Regions from separate parts of the Kitasatospora sp. NPDC096128 genome, predicted to be linked through region 2. Evidence: riboswitches for the same ligand, from Rfam matches in the RefSeq annotation. Region 2 holds a riboswitch; each other region holds the start of a gene.
What was found. A riboswitch is a leader RNA that binds a small molecule or an ion and turns the genes downstream of it on or off. The one in region 2 is predicted to bind cobalamin.
Positions count from the first base shown of each region.

Region 1: it holds a riboswitch for cobalamin, as region 2 does, so the genes downstream of both, nicT (Nickel transporter NicT) here and ABTY61_RS09965 (ribonucleoside-diphosphate reductase subunit alpha) in region 2, are expected to answer to the same signal.
Region 3: it holds a riboswitch for cobalamin, as region 2 does, so the genes downstream of both, ABTY61_RS22105 (cobalamin biosynthesis protein) here and ABTY61_RS09965 (ribonucleoside-diphosphate reductase subunit alpha) in region 2, are expected to answer to the same signal.

Region 1 covers NZ_JBEOSP010000037.1:78,622-82,685, reverse strand. Annotated here, with positions in the region: gene ABTY61_RS32195 (hypothetical protein) at 1-1,524, opposite strand, end outside; gene ABTY61_RS32190 (ArsR/SmtB family transcription factor) at 1,612-2,007, opposite strand; cobalamin riboswitch at 2,089-2,282, shown strand; gene nicT (Nickel transporter NicT) at 2,315-3,433, shown strand; gene ABTY61_RS32180 (hypothetical protein) at 3,443-3,583, opposite strand; gene ABTY61_RS32175 (type B 50S ribosomal protein L31) at 3,634-3,882, opposite strand; gene rpmG (50S ribosomal protein L33) at 3,908-4,064, opposite strand, start outside.
Region 2 covers NZ_JBEOSP010000006.1:257,518-261,581, forward strand. Annotated here, with positions in the region: gene ABTY61_RS09955 (glycoside hydrolase family 26 protein) at 1-108, shown strand, start outside; gene ABTY61_RS09960 (glycosyltransferase family 39 protein) at 105-1,853, shown strand; cobalamin riboswitch at 1,917-2,057, shown strand; gene ABTY61_RS09965 (ribonucleoside-diphosphate reductase subunit alpha) at 2,252-4,064, shown strand, end outside.
Region 3 covers NZ_JBEOSP010000019.1:90,573-94,636, forward strand. Annotated here, with positions in the region: gene ABTY61_RS22100 (cobyric acid synthase) at 1-330, opposite strand, end outside; gene ABTY61_RS22105 (cobalamin biosynthesis protein) at 430-1,386, opposite strand; cobalamin riboswitch at 1,495-1,622, opposite strand; gene ABTY61_RS22110 (helix-turn-helix domain-containing protein) at 1,818-2,510, shown strand; gene ABTY61_RS22115 (alpha/beta hydrolase family protein) at 2,937-4,064, shown strand, end outside.

The DNA.
Region 1 (4,064 bases), on a different contig from region 2:
TTCGGCGTGGGCTTCGAGCAGCAGGCCGTTGTGCAGCCGGAGCAGGTGGAGGGCGGGGCCCAGGGCGGCCACCGTGACGGCGAGGCCGGGCAGTTCGAGGGCGATGTCGGCGAGCCAGTCGACGGCGGGGCGTTCGGCGTGCGGCTCGGTGCGGGCGAGGACTTCGGCGGTGTACCGCAGCTCGTCGTCGGGGTGGTCGTCGGTGAGCGCGTGGAACCCGCGTGGCGTGTGGCCCCCGGGTTGGAATTGGAAGGGGTAGCGGCGCAGGCTGACCTCGGTCCCCTCGCTCTTGCCCTCGACGTCGTACGCGGTGGGCCCGTCGCCGACTCCAGAGGTGGGCACGGGCTTGGGATAGGGCCGGAGGACCGGTTCGTGGGCGGGTTCGTCGAGGCCGTCGAGGAAGGAGTAGAGCAGCGGGCGCAGCAGCCGGGCGGATTCGCCGTGGTGGGCGAGCGAGCGGTCGGTGATGTCGGTCAGGTCGGTGCGGTCGTCCGAGGCCTGGGTCAGGGCGAGTTCGAGCTGGGCGGCGAGGTCGCCGTCGGGGTCGAGCAGGGGTGCGGTCTGGCCGAAGGCGTAGCCGGGGGAGCGCGGGTCGAGTTCGGCGGCGCCGGTGGCGACGATCATCGTGGGGTGTTTCAGGGCGGCGCCGTAGACGGAGACCGAGCCGTGGTCGCCGATCAGGACATCGGCGGCGACCAGCGCGGCCTGCCAGCCCTGGTGGGGCGGGACGAGGCGCAGGCCCATCCGCAGGGCGTCGTCGAGCAGGGCCACGGGGTTGTGCCGGCTCCAGATGTTCGGGTGCAGCACGACGGCCACCGTGTACTCGTCGGCGGGCAGTTGGCGGACCAGTCGCTGCGGCAGGTCATGGTGGCGGCCGAATAACGAGTGCTCGCTCCAGGTGGAGTCGACGACGACGAGCCGGCGGCCGTCGACGGCGCCGAGCGCGGCGCGGTAGCCGTCGCGGGAGCGTCGGCTGCGCAGCATCCGGTCGAAGCACGGGTCGCCGACGACCCGGGCGACGTCCAGCGCCTCGGGACAGGAGGCCCTGAGCCGGTCCAGCTGCTCGGGGTGGGAGAGGCCGAGGACGTCGACGAACACCCGTCCGCGGTGGGTGAGTTCGTTGCGCGAGAGGCCGGCGGAGCTGACCGCGTCGCCGGTGGACTCGGTGACCAGGCGGTTGTAGCCGGCGCCGTGCGGGAGGACGACCAGACGGGCGTCCAGCCGGTGCATGGAGGCGTGGACGGCACAGGAGACCGCCAGGTCGAAGCGGCGGAGGACGGCGTCCTCCCAGTCCAGCACGGTGTAGCCGGGCAGGCCGCGGAGGTAGTCGTCCAGGGCACGGTCGGCGAAGGCGGAGCCGGGGTTGACGGTGAAGTAGTGCTCGATGCCGTCGGGGTCGAGCAGGGCGAGGACGTCCAGGACCCGGGTCGCCGAGGTGAGGGTGCGGGCGACCGCCAGCACGCGGGCCTTGACCGGGCGGGTGTTCCAGCGGTCGGCGGGCCAGACGTGGGGGTGGGACGGCACATCGTGATCGTACTCATCCGGCTGCGCCCGTGGCGCGGTTTGCCGAGTGTCGGTCAGTCCGTCGTCGGGGCCGGTCCGCTGCCGTGGTCAGCCCGCCGCCGCGGTCGGCTCCTCGTGGGGCTCCTCGTGCTCGGCGGCGGCGCACTCGTCGAGGAGGGGGCGCAGGGCGTCGTCCACGAGCCGGTAGCGCACCACGCGTCCGTCCTTGTCCCCGGTGACCACGCCGGCCGTGCGGAGCAGCCGCAGTGCCTGGGAGACGGCGGGGTCGCGCATGCCGGTGGCGACCGCCAGGTCGCTGACGGCGAGCGGGCCGGCCCGGTGCAGGGCGAGCAGCAGGGCGAGCCGTCCGGGGTCGGCGAGCAGGGAGAACCGCTCGGCCCAGGAGCGGACGTGGACGGTGTCCCCGATGGCGGCGATGGCCTCGCAGACCCGGTGCCCGTCGATGGTGCGGTGGCCCGCGCGGTCGGCCGGTACGAGATGCATGCGGACATTCTGGCAGCTCACGACCTGTGATCCTGGACACCTGCACAGGTGCGCAACCTTGCGAGGGTGGTGCCCTGCCCCTACGGTGTTCCCCGCCGTGGTGCTCGGGAATACCGGTGACGGACCCTCAACGGGTCCTGTTCCGGAGCGGCCCTCGCCACTGTGATCGGGGGAGAGAAGTCCGGACCCACATGCCACTGGGCGCTTCGTGCGCTTGGGAAGGCGGGCCCGGAAGCCCCGTAAGCCAGGAGACCGGCCACGGCATCTCACGAAGTCATTCCACGAGGTGCTGGAGCGTGATCCGAAGATGACCCTGCCCGAAACCGCCGCGCCCGCCGAGGCCGGCGCCGCCCCCTCCGTACTGCCCACCTTCCGGTGGAAGCGCGAGGACACCGTCCGTACCGCCGGGCTGATGGGGGTGATCCTGGCCATGCACGTGGTGGCCTTCGGGACCCTCTTCTTCCTGGTGGCGCCCCACAACTACGCCGTCGGCACCCAGGTCTTCGGGGTGGGCCTGGGCATCACCGCCTACACCCTCGGCATGCGGCACGCCTTCGACGCCGACCACATCGCGGTGATCGACAACACCACCCGCAAGCTGATGGCGGACGGCAAGCGGCCGGTCTCGGTCGGCTTCTGGTTCGCCCTCGGCCACTCCTCGATGGTGGTCATCATGGCCGCCCTGGTGGCGGGCGGCGCCCAGCTGGCGAACACGCTGATGGATGACGACTCGGCCACCCACAAGTGGCTCGGGGTGGTCGGCACCACGGCCTCCGGCGCCTTCCTGTACCTGATCGGCGCGCTCAACCTGGCAGCGCTGCTCGGCATCCTCAAGGTGTTCCGCTCGATGCGGGCCGGGCGGTACGACGAGGCGGAGCTGGAGGAGCACCTCAACTCCCGGGGCTTCATGGCCCGGATCCTGAACCGGGCGACCCGCTCGATCACCCGGCCCGGGCAGATGTTCCCGGTCGGCATGGTGCTGGGCCTGGGCTTCGACACCGCGACCGAGGTCACCCTGATGGTGATGGCCGGTTCGGGCGCGGCGGCCGGGCTGCCCTGGTACGCGATCATCTGCCTGCCGCTGCTGTTCGCGGCCGGAATGAGCCTGTTCGACACCCTGGACGGGACGTTCATGAACTTCGCGTACCAGTGGGCCTTCTCCAACCCGGTGCGCAAGGTGTACTACAACCTGACCATCACTGGGTTGTCGATCGCGGTGGCCTTCATCATCGGCACCATCGAGCTGGTCGGCGTGCTGCACGAGAAGCTCGACCTGACCGACCCGGTGACCGGGTTCATCGCGGACATCTCGCTGGACAACGTGGGCTACGCGATCGCCGGGCTGTTCGTGGTGGTGTGGGCGATCGCCATCGCGTACTGGAAGCTGGCGGGCGTCGAGAAGCGCTGGACGCCCGCGAAGCAGTAGCGAACGGGCTCACGCCGCCGCGAGCAGCGGCGTGCCCGCCACGGCGAGCCCGGCGCCGGTGAGCAGCGGAGGTCGGGAGCGCAGCGCGGGCAGCAGGCCGGCGGTGTCGGTGTCGGTGCCGTCGCCGCGCTGAGGGCCTCCTGCGCACACGTGCCGAGAGCGGCGCCCCCTGGGGAAGGGGGCGCCGCTCTCGTGCGCGGTCAGTGCCGGTCGCCGTACCGGCGGCGGAACTGCTCGACCCGGCCGGCGGTGTCGAGCACCCGGGACTGGCCGGTGTAGAAGGGGTGGCTCGCCGAGGAGATCTCGACGTCGATCACCGGGTAGGTGTTGCCGTCCTCCCACTCGACCGTGCGGTCGCTGGTGGCGGTCGACCGGGTCAGGAAGGCGAGGTCGCCGACCTTGTCGCGGAAGACGACCGGGCGGTAGGCGGGGTGGATTCCGGGCTTCATGGCGGGGCTCCTCCTGGGCTGGGTGTCAGCGCTCTTCGCGGAAGTCGACGTGTCGGCCCGCGACCGGGTCGTACTTGCGCAGGACCATCCGGTCCGGGTCGTTCCGGCGGTTCTTGCGGGTCACGTACGTGTAGCCGGTGCCGGCGGTGGAGCGGAGTTTGATCACGGGGCGCAGTTCGCTG
Region 2 (4,064 bases):
GTCAAGCGGGCGGACTGGCGGGTCGAATCCGTGCCGGACACCCTGGCCACCTTCAAGAAGCGCGTGTCCGACCCCCGCTACGGCTTCGACATCCGGAACCCACGATGAGCGCAGATCCCGAGTCCTTCCCGCCCCGCCCCGGCGCCGCCGAGGAGCCGTCCATGGACGTGTTCGCGCCCCGTCGGGCGCCCGGTGCCGGGCGCCGCCGGGCGGCCGGTGCCGGTGCTGCGACCGGTGCCACGCCTGCGGCCGGTGCCGGTGCCAGTGCCGCGACCGGTGCCGTGGCCGTCGCCGTGGCCAACCCCGACGGCATCGAACTGGCCCCGTACTCCATCCCCCAGGTCCCCGCGATCGGCTGGGACCCGGCCTCCAGCCCCCGGCGCCGCTGGATCGCCCGCGGCCTGCTCGGCGCCGTCCTGGCCGTCCAGGCCGCGCTCTCGCTGCGCCTGCTCGCCGCCGCGCACCCCGACGAGGCCGCCGCCATGGTCGCCGGCCGCCAGCAGCTCGCCCACCTCCTGCACGGCACCCCGGTCACCACCGACCTGATCGACCGCATCCCCGGCTCCCCGTGGCTCTACCCGCCGCTGGCCGGCGCCGCCGCGAACGCGGACGGCATCTGGGGCACCCGGCTGCTCAGCCTCGGCTTCGGCCTGCTCACCACGGTGCTGCTGTACTCGCTGACCCGGCGGCTCTTCAACGAACGGGTCGCGATCTGCGGCATAGCCGCCTACGCCGTACTGCAGTCCACCGTCGTGGGCGGCTTCTACGGCGCCCCCGAGGCCCTCGCCGTCCTGCTGGTCGCCCTCGCGGCCTGGCTCACCGTGTTCACCGCCCGGCGCTCCCCGGCCCTGGCCCTGACCGCCGCCCCGGCCCTCGCGCTGGCCTGCGCGGTCGCCTACTCGGCGGTCCTCGCCGTCCCCGCGCTGGTGGCCCTGGCCCTCGCCGTCGCCCGGCCGCACCGCCGACCCGGCCCGGCCGCCCTGCGCGCCCTGCTGCTGGCCGTCGGGACGGCGGTCCTGCTGCTGCCGTACGGCCTGCTGGGGAAGGTCGCGGGCTGGTCCCCGTCGTCCGGCGCCGCCCCCGGCTCGGCCGGCCCGATCCTGCTCGGCACCCTCCAGTGGGCCGGCCTGTTCACCGTCCTCGCGGTGGCCGGCACGGTCTCGTACGCGCGCCGCGAGCAGCTGACCGAGCACGACTCGCCCGAGGGCGACCGCGTCGCCCCCACCCGCGCCCAGCGGGCCCTGCTCGGGGCCGTGCTGACCGCCACCGCGCTGCTGGTCCCCGCCGTCCACCTGTGGACCGGCACCTCCGGCGCGCTGTTCCGCCACCTCGGCTACGGCATGCTGCTCGCCGCCCCGATCGCGGGCCTCGGCCTGACCCGGCTGGTCGGAGCCCACTTCCGCCACCCCCAGCTGGGCATCCTGGTCTGGGTCGCGCTGCTGGCCCTCGGCATGGAGCAGTCCGCCCTGCGCTACCAGAACGGGCCCGACTCCGGCCGCCTGCTGGCCGTCCTGCGGGCGCACACCGTCCCCGAGGGCCACTACCTCACCGAGGTCGACGGACTCGCCGAGTACTACCTGGGCGGCGTCAGCAGACCCGAGCAGTGGGTCTCGGCCCGGGCCGGCACGGACTACCGCGACGGCGCCGGAAAACAGCACCACGGAGTGGACGGCAGCACGGCCGCGATCCGGGACGGCTGGTTCACCGTGGTCGTCCTCGACAGCACCGCGCCGGAGGCCACCGACCGGGCGCTGAGCGCCGCGCTGAACACCGGCGGGCAGTACCGGCTGATCGCCCAGTTCACCTCCCCGACCGGCGATTCGAGCACGTACAAGGTGTACCTGAAGCACTGACGGGCCGTCGGAGCCACCGACGCGCGCGACACGACAGGCACAACATGTGGTGCCGCCACAGCCTGCCGCCACTACATGTATGCTCGCTTCTGCTGTCGATGCAGGGGAACCCGGTGGGAATCCGGGACTGCCCCGCAGCGGTGTGCGGGCGGCTCCAGCAGCCGTACCGCGAGTCCGAGTACCTGCCGAACAGCGTGCGCCACGGCCCTCCCGCAGAGGCCGCGCCAAGCACCAGCACCACCCCTCCGGGCCTCGCGGGCGGGCCGGGGAGACACCTCGCGCGACGCTTTTTTGCGTTCGCGCCGTGCTCCCCTGCCCAGATCGGCCCGGTGACCCCGATCACCGCCGCACGATCGCCGCCAGGAGAGAGCGCCTTGACCACCGCTGCCTCAGTCACCCTGCCCGCCCAGGGCTCCGGTACCGCCTTCACCGACCCGACGGTCTCCGACCCCGGCGGTGCTCTCCTGCGGCTGCTCACCGACCGCAGCACCGACCTCACCGAGGTCGACCCCGGCCATGTCGCCGCCGCCGCGCTGCGCGGCCGCCACGCCGGCTCGGACTTCGCCGAGCTGCGCGGGCTGGCCGTGGACGCCGCCGCGTCGATGATCGCCGAGGACCCCCAGTACTCGAAGCTGGCCGCCCGCCTGCTCGCCCTGGAGATCGTCGACGAGGCGAACAGCCAGGGCTCGACCTCCTTCTCCGCCTCGATCGCCGTCGGCCACGCCGAGGGCCTGATCGGCGACACCACCGCCGCCTTCGTCGCCAAGCACGCCGAGGCCCTCGACGCGCTCATCGACACCAAGGGCGACGACCGCTTCGAGTACTTCGGCCTGCGCACCGTCCAGTCCCGCTACCTGCTGCGCCACCCGATCACCCGCAAGGTCATCGAGACCCCGCAGCACTTCCTGCTCCGCGTCGCCTGCGGCCTGGCGGTCGGCGACTCCGAGCAGTCGGTGCGCGAGGTGTCCGAGCTGTACGGCCTGATGAGCCGCCTGGAGTACCTGACCTCCTCGCCGACGCTCTTCAACTCCGGCACCCGGCACCCGCAGATGTCCAGCTGCTACCTGCTGGACTCGCCGCTGGACAACCTGGACTCGATCTACAACCGCTACGCGCAGATCGCCCGCCTCTCCAAGCACGCCGGCGGCATCGGCCTGTCCTACTCGCGCATCCGCTCGCGCGGCAGCCTGATCCGCGGCACCAACGGCAAGTCCAACGGCATCGTCCCCTTCCTGCGCACCCTCGACTCCTCGGTCGCCGCCGTCAACCAGGGCGGCCGCCGCAAGGGCGCGGCCTGCGTCTACCTGGAGACCTGGCACGCCGACATCGAGGAGTTCCTGGAGCTCCGCGACAACACCGGTGAGGAGGCGCGCCGCACCCACAACCTCAACCTGGCCCACTGGATCCCGGACGAGTTCATGCGCCGCGTGAACGCCAACGCCGAGTGGTCGCTGTTCTCCCCCGCCGACGTCCCCGAGCTGGTCGACCTGTGGGGCGCCGACTTCGACGAGGCCTACCGCAAGGCCGAGCTGGCCGGCAAGGCCGTCCGCACCATCCCGGCGCAGACCCTCTACGCCCGCATGATGCGCACCCTCGCGCAGACCGGCAACGGCTGGATGACCTTCAAGGACGCCTCCAACCGCGCCGCCAACCAGACCGCGCTGCCCGGCCGCACGGTGCACTCCTCCAACCTGTGCACCGAGATCCTGGAGGTCACGGACGACTCCGAGACCGCCGTCTGCAACCTGGGCTCGGTCAACCTCGGTGCCCACGTGGCCGTCGGCGCCTCCGCCGACGACCTGCTCGGCGCGATGGACTGGGAGCGCCTCGACGCCACCGTCCGCACCGCCGTCACCTTCCTCGACCGCGTGGTGGACATCAACTTCTACCCGACCACCGAGGCCGGCACCTCCAACTCCCGCTGGCGGCCGGTCGGCCTCGGCGTGATGGGCCTCCAGGACGTCTTCTTCAAGCTGCGGATCGACTTCGACTCCGCCGAGGCCGCCCGGCTCTCCACGCTGATCGCCGAGCGCATCATGCTCACCGCCTACGAGCGCTCCGCCGACCTGGCCGAGCAGCTCGGCCGCCACGAGGCCTACGGCGAGACCCGCGCCGCCCGCGGCGAGCTGCACATCGACCACTTCCCGAGCGCCGCGCCGCAGTGGGGCGAGAAGTGGGACGCGCTGCGCGCCCGCATCGCCGAGACCGGCC
Region 3 (4,064 bases), on a different contig from region 2:
CTTGCGCTCCCGGTAGTCCAGCGCACCCACCTCGGCCACCGGCCTGCCGAGCAGCACCACCTGGCTGCGGCCGTCCGCGCCCGGCTTCAACAGCACCGGGTTCATCGCCGCCTCCGGCTCCACCCGGGCGGCCTGCGCCTGCATCGCCTGGGCGCGGCCGATCTCGGCGCCGTCGGCCGTGACGAAGGAGTTCAGCGACATGTTCTGCGCCTTGAACGGCGCCACCCGCACGCCCTGGCGGGCCAGCCAACGGCAGATCCCGGCCGTCACCACGCTCTTGCCCGCGTCCGAGGTCGTCCCCGCGACCAGCAGTGCGTTGGCCGTACTCATGCGCCCACCTCGCTTCGCTCGGCAGGCGCTTCGCCCAACGCGCCCCTCCCCATGGTTCGCTCGCTGCGCTCGCTCACGCGCCCACCTCGCTTCGCTCGCTCACGCGTTCCCCTTCTTCCCCATCAGCATCCGCAGCAGGACGTGCCCCGCGACCGTCGTACCCAAGGCCAGCGCGCCCACCCGCCGGGACAGCGTGCAGGCCCGCTCGATGTCGTCCACCGTCACCGGCCGCAACTCCGCACCCAGGACGGGCCGGTGCTCGACCCGCTCCCCGTACTGCAACGTCCCACCCAACCGGACGCCGACCGCCCCGGCGAAGGCCGACTCGGCCTGGCCCGCGTTCGGGCTCGGGTGCGCGGAGCCGTCCCGGCGCCAGACCCGCCAGGCGGTCCCGGGCTCGGGCGCGGCGGCCACCGTCAGCAGGGCCGTCAGCCGGGCGCCCGGCCAGCCCGCGACGTCGTCCAGCCGGGCCGAGGCCCAGCCGAACCGGGTGTACCGGGGCGAGCGGTGGCCCACCATGGCGTCCAGGGTGTTCACCGCGCGGAACGCCAGCAGCCCCGGCGTGCCGGCCAGGGCACCCCAGGCCAGTGCGTTCACCACGGCATCCGCCGTGTTCTCCGCCACCGACTCGACCACCGCCCGGGCGATCTGCTGCCCGTCCAGCGCGCTCGGATCCCGCCCGCACAGGTGCGGCAGCCGCTCCCGGGCGGCCGCCAGGTCACCTGCGGCGAGCGAGCGGCCGATGGTGCGCGCCTCCCTGGTCAGCGAGGTGCCGCCGAGCACCGTCCAGGTCGCCGCTGCGGCCAGCGCGGCCCGGCCCACCGGACGGCGCCCGACCGTGCGGTCCAGGGCCAGCGCGCCGGCGGCGACCGCACCCACACACAGCGCGGTGTACCCGGCGCCGGCCGCCCGGCCGTCGCGCCACAGCCGCCGCTCCAGCCGGCCCGCGGCACTGCCGAACAGGGCGACGGGGTGGCCGCGGCGCGGATCGGCGAAACGGGCGTCGGCGGCGTAGCCCGCGACGGCGCCCACCGCGAAGGCGGCGGCCCGGGTCAGCGGGCGCACAACAACGAAAAGCTGGGAATCCAACCGGGCGGGGCAGCCTGCATCGCGTGGGTGTCCTCACTCAGGGTCCGCGCCCTGGATCGACGTACCGGTGGCGAGAGTCTCCTGGCTTCCGGGTCGGACGCACCCCCGGGCCTTCCAGCGGCTCCTGACGGCCCGCCGTGGCATGTCCGAACGTGCTCCCCGGTGACAGTGGCGGGACCGCGCCGGACTCGCACCGGCTTCCTCTCCATGCCTCCGTTTGGCCCCAGGATCCCATCACGCGTCCGAACCGGGAGTCAACCGAGGTCACGGAGGGGTTGGTCACACGACGAACCCGCCCCCGCCCTGTGCGATCGCCCAGCGCCACGAAGGGCCCGGCACCCCCGCTTCGTGCGTTCGACGGCTGGGGCCGCGCCGCCGGCCGCGCCTACGGTTCGGCCATGCGCCGCAGAAAGCCACCCGTCGTCGCCCCCACCCCGGTGCCGTTCTCGCCGGAGGCCGCCCGCGCCCACCGGGCCGGCCTCGGGTTGACCCCCGAACAGGTCGCCGAGGGCATGGCCGCACACGGCGTCCGGCTGCTGCCCGGTCACGTCCTGGCCTGGGAGGACGGCGTGCTGCGCCCCGGCGAAGCCGAGTTCATCGCCCTGGCCCGCGCCCTCTGGTGCCCGGCCGCCTCCCTGATGCCAGGCCACCCCGTCAGCCTGCGCGACCACCGCCTCGCCCGGGAGCTCCCCCCGGAGACCGTCGCCGAACGGGTCGGCATCCCCCTGCCCACCTACCGCCAGGCCGAACTCACCGGCCGCTGGGACGGCGACCCGGACCAGACCCACGCCCTCGCCCAAGTCCTGGGCCTACGCCTCACCGAACTGGTCGAGGCCACCGGCCGCCGCGAGGCCCTGGACCGTCTCCTCCGCCAATGCGTGACCGGCCGCTGGCAACCCCACCTCCGCCCGATCGCCCACCTGGTACCCGTCCCCGAACCCGACCTCGCCGCCGTCCTCCCCCTCCTCCACCAGGAACACCACATCCCCTCCCACTGGGGCACCACCACCCAACCCACCACCCCCACCCCACCCCTCACCCCCCGCTTCTGGCAGCTCCTCAGCACCCACCACTCCGCCATCCCCATCTGACCGGCCCCCACCCAAGGCAACAGGGCACGCGGGCCCCACCCCCGCGCGCCCACAACGCCCCACCCCACCCACCCGCCCCACCCACCCGCACCAACCCACCCACCCCAACCACCCCCCTCCCCCTCCCTCGCCCCAGGCGAGAGGGACGCGCTGCGGGAGGGGGCGGTGGAGGGGGTGGGTGCGGAGAGGGGCGTGACGGGTGATTTTCCGACCGCCAACGGTCTCAGCCCCCTCGATGAGGGTCGGCGGTCGGAAAATCATCCAGCCCCCGGAGCGCCCACCCCCGGAACCGCCCCCGGCGTCACCCACCCTCCCGAGAGCCCCCCACACCCAAGCCCCCCGCGCAGCGGTCCCCCGGACAGCCCCCGCCCAGTGGCCCCCTCGCCACCCCCCTTGTGGACTGGTGCTCGAACACCATCCGGGTCCATGAACAGCATGAACAGAGCGGGGATCGAAATGCGTTGGGGAACCGCAGCCGTCGTGGCGGCCGCCGCCGCCGGGGCCGTCGTCCTGGTGGTGGGCCGTCGGGCCTCCGAGCGAATGGTCCGTCCGGGGATGGGGCCGGGGGGTGTCGGGCCGGAGTCCGGGCCGGTGCTGGTGCAGAGCCTCGCGGCCGGCCGGGTGACGTTCAGCCGCCGTCCGGACAGCCTGCGGCCCGGCCGTTGGGCGGTCGAGTGGGACGACAACGGGCATGCGGTGGTGGAGGAGGTCCTGCACAGCGACGAGCAGGGCGTCACCCGCCGGCTGGTCCGGGCGGACCGGGGCACCCTGACACCCGGTACGGAGGTCCGCTTCACCCCGCGGGTGTACCTGGGCGACCCGACTTCCGCGCTCGGCCTGGCCTTCACCGACACCACCGCCGAGGGTGAACTCGGCGCGCTCCCGGTCTGGCTGCTCGGCGGCAAGCGCGGGACCTGGGTGGTCCTGGTGCACGGCCCGGAGTCCGACCGCCGACAGGTTCTCCCGGTGCTGCCCGTCCTGCACCGCCTGGGCCTGCCCGCGCTGGCGGTCACCTACCGCGGCGACGAGGGCGCCCCGGCTTCCCCGGACGGCTACAGCCACTTCGGCGAGACCGAGTGGCGGGACGTCGAGTCGGCGATGCGGCTGGCGCTCGACCACGGCGCGGGCCGGGTGATCCTGTACGGCTGGTCGGTGGGCGCGACGACGGTGCTGCAGACGGCGGCCCGGTCGGCCTGGGCCCATGCGATCAGCGGGATCGTGCTCGACTCGCCGGTCCTCGACCTGCCCGCCTCGGCCCGCCGGGACGCCGCCCGGGCCGGCTTCACCGGGGTCTCCGCCGAGCTCGGAGCGCTGGCCGCGGAGGGCCGTACGGGCGTCGACCTGGCGGACTCCTCCCGGCTCGCGGAGGGCGCGGACCTGAGGGTCCCCACCCTCGTGCTGCACAGTCCGGACGACCGGATCGCGCCGATCGACGCGGTGGAGCGCTTGGCCGCGGCCCGCCACGACGTGGTGAACCTCCAGCGCTTCCCGGGCGCCGAGCACGCGGCGCTCTGGAACTCGGCCCCGGACCACTACACCGAACTCCTCCGCCGC